DNA from 3 places in the Streptomyces sp. NPDC053542 genome. Region 2 is predicted to be linked to each of the others. Evidence: riboswitches for the same ligand, from Rfam matches in the RefSeq annotation. Region 2 holds a riboswitch; each other region holds the start of a gene.

Region 1 (2,253 bases), on a different contig from region 2:
GCGTCGCGCTGCCGGTGATGCGCAGGCTCGCCGAGACCTGCCGGGAAGCCGTCCTGATGTCGGTACTGGACGGCGACAAGCAGCTCTACATCCATCACGTCGAGGGACCGCAGCAGGTGAGCGTGCGCGGCGAGCCCGGCAAGCACGGCCCGGTGCACTGCACCTCGATGGGCAAGGTACTGATCGCCTTCGCACCCGCCGAGGTACGCGAATCGCTCACCGAAAGCGTCGAACTGACCAAGCTGGGCCCCCACTCGATCACCGACCGTGCCGCGTTCCGCTCCGAAATCGAGAAGGTACGCGCCGAAGGCCACGCGCTCGCCGACGAGGAACACGAGCCGGGCATCCGCGCGCTGGGCGTCCCCATCCTCTCCCCGGACGGCATCGCCCACGCCGCCCTCTCCGTCGCGGCCCCCGCCTTCCGCATGCCCACGGAGGACCTGCTGGCCCTGCGCCCCGCCCTGGCCACAGCGGCCCAGGAACTCGCCGTACTACTGCCGCCGCGCCCCTTCTGAGAGGCCGGAACCAAGGGGGCGCCCGCACCGCAGGTTCCACCGCCCGGCTCGGCCCGAGAGTTCGGTGACGGAGAGCGGTGCGACGTCCAGCCGCCAGAAGACGGCGGCGGGCAGGCCGAGGGCGTGCACCAATGCCGCACGGATCACGGCCGGCTCCACGACTGCCGTGATCCGTCCGGTCTCCGCCGAGCGGCCGTCCAGCCAGGCCCCCACCCTGGCGATCAGGGCGTGCAGGGACTCCCCACCGTGCGGGGCGGACGCGGGGTCCGCGAGCCAGTCGGCGACGGCCCGCGGCTCCGCCTCGGTGACCTCGTCCAGGGTCCGCCCACGCCAGGAACCGACATCGAGATCGCCCAGCTCCGGCGCCCGGGCCGCTTCCAGCCCGAGAGCGACGGCGGTCTCGCGGCACCGTGCCGACGCGCCGTAATAGCACCGCGTCGCTGCCGGTGCGGCGTCCGCCCGTACTGTGTCCGTTCGTACTATGTCCGCCCGTACGACCTCCGCGCGCACGGCCGCCGCCACGGCACGCGTTTGCCGGAGAGCGCCCGCGTCCACGGACTCTCCCCCGTCGAACCGCACCTGCCGCTGCGCCTCCCCCAGCGCTGGTGAGACCAACATCACGCGCACCGTCATCCTCGGACCTCCCGCCTTGATCGTCCCATCCGCCAACCCCCGCAAGGCGGTTGGGCGCGCGGAGGGCGCACATCGGCCCCACCCGCGCGCCATAGCCACGGGAACCCGCAGGCGCTACGGTCGCATGGACATGACGACGGTGCGACGGAAGCCGGTGAGACTCCGGTACGGCCGCGCCACTGTGTACTCCGTCCCGTCCCTCACTGCCGAGGGCCGGGCGCTGACGGGGAAGTCAGACCCCGCACCGTCGTAAGGCACCAAGACCGGGACGCGTGTTCCCTTGGAGGTACTGCCATGGCTCAGTCCGCTGCGCCCACTTCCCTCTCCGCCGCAACGCCGGCGATCACCCCCATCTCCCTCAAGGCCATCGCACCTTGGGCCCTCTTCTTCGGCATCCTCATGCTCGTCCTGCTCTACTTCGTCGGCACCGAGCAGGGCGTGACCTCGGTCTTCTCCGGCGAGGGCGTGCACGAATGGGTCCACGACGGCCGGCATCTGCTCGGCTTCCCCTGCCACTGAGCACGGGAGGCAGCACATCATGCAGCCCATCTCCGTACGGGCGCTGCTCGTACGCGGAATGATCGCCGGCCTCGCGGCCGGCGCTCTCGCACTGGTCATGGCCTATCTCCTCGGCGAACCCGAGATCGATGCGGCCATCGCATACGAGGAGGCACACAGCCACGAACACGGCGTGGAACTGGTCAGCCGCACCATGCAGGCGACCAGCGGACTGGCGACGGGCGTCCTCGTGTACGGCGTAGCGCTCGGCGGCATCGCCGCCCTGGCGTTCTGCGTCGCCTGGGGCCGCATCGGCCGCTTCGGCCCCCGGGCCACCGCGGCGCTCCTTTCGCTGGGCGCCTTCCTCGCCGTGTACCTGATCCCGTTCCTCAAGTACCCGGCCAACCCGCCGGCCGCGAGCGACCCGGACACACTGGGCCGGCGCACCGCCCTGTACTTCCTGATGATCGCGCTCAGCGTGCTGCTCGCGGTCGGCGCGGTCATCCTGGGCCGGCGTCTGGCCCCGCGGCTGGGCAACTGGTACGCGACCGTGGCGGCTTCGGCGGCCTTCGCCTTCGTGGTCGGCCTCGCGTACGCGTTCCTCCCC
Region 2 (2,253 bases):
GGGACCGCCTTGATGGCCTTCCCCTCGGCCTCGGCCTTGCGGTACGCGGCGTCGAACTCCGCGCCCCACAGGTCCACCAGCTCCGGCGCGTCCGCCGGCGAGAACAGCGACCAGTCCGCGTCGGCCTCGACGCGGCGCATGAACTCGTCCGGGATCCAGTGCGCGATGTTGAGGTTGTGCGTACGCCGCGCCTCCTCGCCGGTGTTGTCGCGCAGCTCCAGGAACTCCTCGATGTCCGCGTGCCAGGTCTCCAGGTACACGCAGGCCGCGCCCTTGCGGCGGCCGCCCTGGTTCACCGCGGCGACACTCGCGTCAAGGGTCCGCAGGAACGGGACGATGCCGTTGGAGTGCCCGTTGGTGCCACGGATCAGCGAACCGCGGGCGCGCACGCGGGAGTACGAGAGGCCGATGCCGCCCGCGTGCTTCGAGAGGCGCGCGACCTGGTGGTACCGGTCGTAGATCGAGTCCAGCTCGTCCAGCGGCGAGTCCAGCAGGTAGCAGGAGGACATCTGCGGGTGGCGGGTGCCGGAGTTGAAGAGCGTGGGGGAGGAGGGCAGGTAGGAGAGCGTGCTGGTCAGCGCGTAGAGCGCGGCGACGTCCTGGACGGCGCGGTCCGAGTGGTCCTCGGCCAGGCCGCAGGCCACGCGCAGCAGGAAGTGCTGCGGGGTCTCGATGACCTGGCGGGTGAGCGGGTGCCGCAGGAGGTAGCGGGAGTAGACCGTACGCAGGCCGAAGTAGCCGAAGCGGTCGTCGGCGCCGTCCGCGAGGGCCTGCTCGACCAGGGAGTCCAGCCGGGCGGCGTGGGTACGGACGAACTCCGCGGTGCCGTCGGCGATCAGGCCCTCGCGGTGACCGGTGGCGACCGACGCGGCGAAGCCCGTCGCGCCCTGGCCCGCGGCCTCCTCGGCGATCGCGGCGGTCAGCAGGCGGGCGGCCAGCTTGGAGTACTGCGGCTCGTCGCCGATCAGCCCGGCCGCGGCCTCCATCGCCAGCTCGCGCAGCTCCGCCTCGTCCGAGCCGGCGTGCCGGCCGCGCAGCGCGGCCGCGGCGATCTTGCCGGGATCGGTGGCCGGCAGGTCGGCGGTGAGGTCGGTCAGGGTGCGCAGCAGGGCCGTACCGGGGCCGTCCTGGGTGCTGTCGCCGGGCCGCGCGGTCGTCGCCCGCGCCTCCTGTGCCGCCTGTACCGTCTGCGCCTCTTGTGCTGACTCCGCTGGCGCGATGGTCACCTTGTGCTCTCCTCACTCGGCTGGGGCCGGGGAGGGGTGACGGAGGCATACGGGCAGCCGCGCCGGAGCCCTGCCGGGCACGCGGGCACACCACGCAGCGTCCACCGGCCCATCCCACGGAGCCCGGACGTCTCGACGCCCGTACCGGAACGGAAACGGGCGTACCGTCGGCAGGTCCTCGGACTCGGCGAGCGCGCAAATGCCCACTCAGCACACCGTTGCGGGACAGTTCCGGATTCGCACCGGATTCCCCTGCGGCGACAGCGAGGACGAGCATACATCTTGTGTCGCCTCGCGCGAGCGTCCCCATATCTTGTGTCGCGACGTGACTGTCAGTGCTGTGGTCGGTGCCGTCCGTCCGAGCCCCGCGAGGGCGGGGGAGTTGGGCCGGAACCGACTGAGCCGAGCCGGACACGGCAACGGGCCGCCGGATTTCCCGGCGGCCCGTTGCCCGTTGTCGTGCGGAGGGAGTGGCGTCAGTGCGCCGCGCCCGCGGTGGCCGGCGGCAGCTCGGCCTGCACGCCCTTGTCGCCGATGTCCGCCGTGTAGTCCTCGGGCGAGGTCTCGTCGATGCCGGCGGGGGCCTTCACGGCCCGCAGGACGACCGTCAGGACCACCGTCACCAGGACGTTCAGTACGAACGCGGTCAGGCCGATGTAGCCGATCTCGCCGATGCCGGGGATCACCGCGTTCGAGCCGCCGAAGTGCTTCTGGGTGGGGCTGGCCACGCCGTACGCCGCGAGCGTGCCGTACACCATGCCGACCGCCCAGCCCGCGAGCAGCGCCCAGCGGTGGAACCAGCGGGTGAACAGGCCGCCCACCAGCGCGGGCATGGTCTGCAGGATCCAGATGCCGCCCAGCAGCTGGAAGTTGATCGCCACCGTCTTGTCCATCGTCAGGACGAACGCCAGCGCGCCGACCTTCACCAGCAGCGACACCAGCTTGGCGACCTTGTGCTCCTGCGCGGGCGTGGCACCCGGCTTGAGGAAGTCCTTGTAGATGTTGCGGGTGAAGAGGTTCGCCGCGG
Region 3 (2,253 bases), on a different contig from region 2:
CGTGCGCCGTCGTTGAGCACCGGACGGTGCTCGACCCGCCCCGCGTACGCGAGCGTGCCGCCCAGCCGTACGCCGAGCGCGCCCGCGAACGACGCCTCCACCGGGCCCGCGTTGGGGCTCGGGTGCTGCTTGCCGTCGGCCCGCCAGGCGCGCCACGCGCCGCGCGGGTCGGGCCCGGCGACGGTGGCCAGCAGGGCGGTCAGCCGCGCGCCGGGCCAGCCCGCCACGTCGTCCAGCCGGGCCGAGGCCCAGCCGTACCGGCGGTAGCGGTCCGACTTGTGACCCACCATCGCGTCCAGCGTGTTGACCGCGCGGAAGGCGACCAGCCCCGGTACGCCGCCCACGGCGCCCCAGACCAGCGCGCCCACGACCGCGTCGGAGGTGTTCTCGGCGACGGACTCCACGACCGCGCGGGCCATCTGCTGCCCGTCCAGCGCCTGCGGGTCGCGGCCGCACAGGTGCGGCAGCCGCTCGCGCGCCACGTCCAGGTCGCCGGCCTCCAGCGCGCCGCCGATGGCGCGCGCCTCCCGGCCCAGCGTCGTCCCGCCCAGCACGGCCCAGGTGGCGGCGGCGGTCAGCGCTACGTGTGCGGGGGCGCAGCGGCGTACGGCACGGGAGAGCAGGGCCGCGCCCACCGCGGCCCCGCCGGCGCACAGCGCGGTGTGCGCCGCTCCGTATCCACGGTGATCGCGCCACAGCCCGCGCTCCACGGCTCCCGCGGCCCGCCCGAAGGCGGCCACCGGGTGGCCGCGGCGGGGATCGCCCACGGCCAGGTCGCCGAGAAAGCCCAGAGCCGCGCCGCACGCATAGGTGGCGTGTTCGGCACGCATCGTCGGATCAGCCCGCCGTCGTGCCTCGGAGCGACGGCCGCACGCGGTCGCGTACCGGGCGAACAGCGGCGGAAGGCAGGGGTCTCGGCTCGGGGCCCGGCATGGCGTGTGTCCTCACTCAGGGTCCGCGCCCTGGCTCGACGTGACGGGCGACGAGAGTCTCCTGGCTCCCGGATCGGCGCTGTCCCCGGCCTTCCAGCCCGTGTCTGCGGCGGGCCGTGGCCTCTTCTGGAGGAGCGCTCCCCGGTGACAGTGGCGGGACCGCGCCGGATTCTCACCGGACTTCCTCATCTGTCGCCGAATGGCACCGGGCAGTCCACCACGTGCCGCGAATGCCCGTCAACTCACCCTTGACCTGCGACGCCGACGTATGGCAGGCCCTGTGGCCAAGGACACAGCGCGGACGACAGTTGACGACCTGTTGCCTGCCGTACCTCCGGCACGACACCATCGGGGCACCTATGGCAAAGGTGCCGCAGGAGGGGGACGGGATGACGGAGAGCCGGGAGCACCACGAGGTACGCATCAGAGTCACCGGGACCCACGACGGGGGCCAGGATCTGGAGGACCTCCAGCGCTGGCTCCAGCGAGAGTCCTGGCTGACGCCCGGCAACCACGACTGGCGCCGGGCGCCGGGGGCGGAGACCGCCCCGCGCACGGACGCGGACGCGGCGGGCCAGGGCCCCGAGATGGCCGTCGGTGTCGACGACCTCGTCCTGGTCCTCATCGGCGCGGTCGCGGCGCCGATGACCGAGCAGCTCCTCATCGCCCTGCGGGAGTGGCTCGCCCACCGCCGGGAGACCGCCGCCAGGGGCGAGACCCCGGGAGTGGACATCACCGACGCCTCCGGACACCGCCGCCTCGACGACCCCGATCCGCGCACCGAACGCGACGACCAGGGCGGCCGCGTCGGCACGGAGTAACCGGCGATGCCTCTCTACGACGCGCGGGGCAAGCGGAACCGCGCGCTGATCATCGGCGTCAGCCGGTACCAGGACCCCCGGCTGCACGACCTCGACGCCGTCTTCGCCAACCCCGACGAACTGGGCCGGGTGCTGTGCGCCCCGGCCACCGACCTCTTCCTGCCCCAGGAAGTGACACCGCTGCGCCCGGACACCCCCGAGGAGCTGACCGCCGCGCTGCGCACCGCGGCCCACGAGGCGCGCGGGCTGCTGCTCGTCTACTTCTCCGGGCACGGCCGGGTCCGGCGCGACGGCAGCGACCTGCATCTGCTGGTCGGCTCCTCGCGGGTGGCGCAGGACGAGCGCCGGGTGGCCTCGCACGAAGCGGTCTCGTGGGCCAAGGACGTGCTGCCGCGCCTGGAGCGGTCCCGGGCCGACCGCGTGGTCGTCGTGCTCGAATGCTGCTTCGCGGGCAACGCCGACGACAGCTTCCGCACCCACGAGAAGCCGGTCTCGCTGCT

Evidence for each region. A riboswitch is a leader RNA that binds a small molecule or an ion and turns the genes downstream of it on or off. The one in region 2 is predicted to bind cobalamin.
Region 1: linked by a shared signal. The riboswitch ahead of ACIGXO_RS02030 (CbtB-domain containing protein) and the one ahead of ACIGXO_RS10320 (ribonucleoside-diphosphate reductase subunit alpha) in region 2 are both predicted to bind cobalamin.
Region 3: linked by a shared signal. The riboswitch ahead of ACIGXO_RS30365 (cobalamin biosynthesis protein) and the one ahead of ACIGXO_RS10320 (ribonucleoside-diphosphate reductase subunit alpha) in region 2 are both predicted to bind cobalamin.

What each region holds. Positions count from the first base shown of each region.
Region 1 covers NZ_JBITXL010000001.1:447,165-449,417, forward strand. The annotation lists gene ACIGXO_RS02020 (IclR family transcriptional regulator) at 1-515, shown strand, start outside; gene ACIGXO_RS02025 (histidine phosphatase family protein) at 492-1,148, opposite strand; cobalamin riboswitch at 1,269-1,412, shown strand; gene ACIGXO_RS02030 (CbtB-domain containing protein) at 1,443-1,667, shown strand; gene ACIGXO_RS02035 (CbtA family protein) at 1,687-2,253, shown strand, end outside.
Region 2 covers NZ_JBITXL010000003.1:543,596-545,848, reverse strand. The annotation lists gene ACIGXO_RS10320 (ribonucleoside-diphosphate reductase subunit alpha) at 1-1,226, opposite strand, end outside; cobalamin riboswitch at 1,378-1,520, opposite strand; gene mctP (monocarboxylate uptake permease MctP) at 1,703-2,253, opposite strand, start outside.
Region 3 covers NZ_JBITXL010000012.1:261,560-263,812, forward strand. The annotation lists gene ACIGXO_RS30365 (cobalamin biosynthesis protein) at 1-830, opposite strand, end outside; cobalamin riboswitch at 987-1,121, opposite strand; gene ACIGXO_RS30370 (hypothetical protein) at 1,322-1,753, shown strand; gene ACIGXO_RS30375 (caspase family protein) at 1,760-2,253, shown strand, end outside.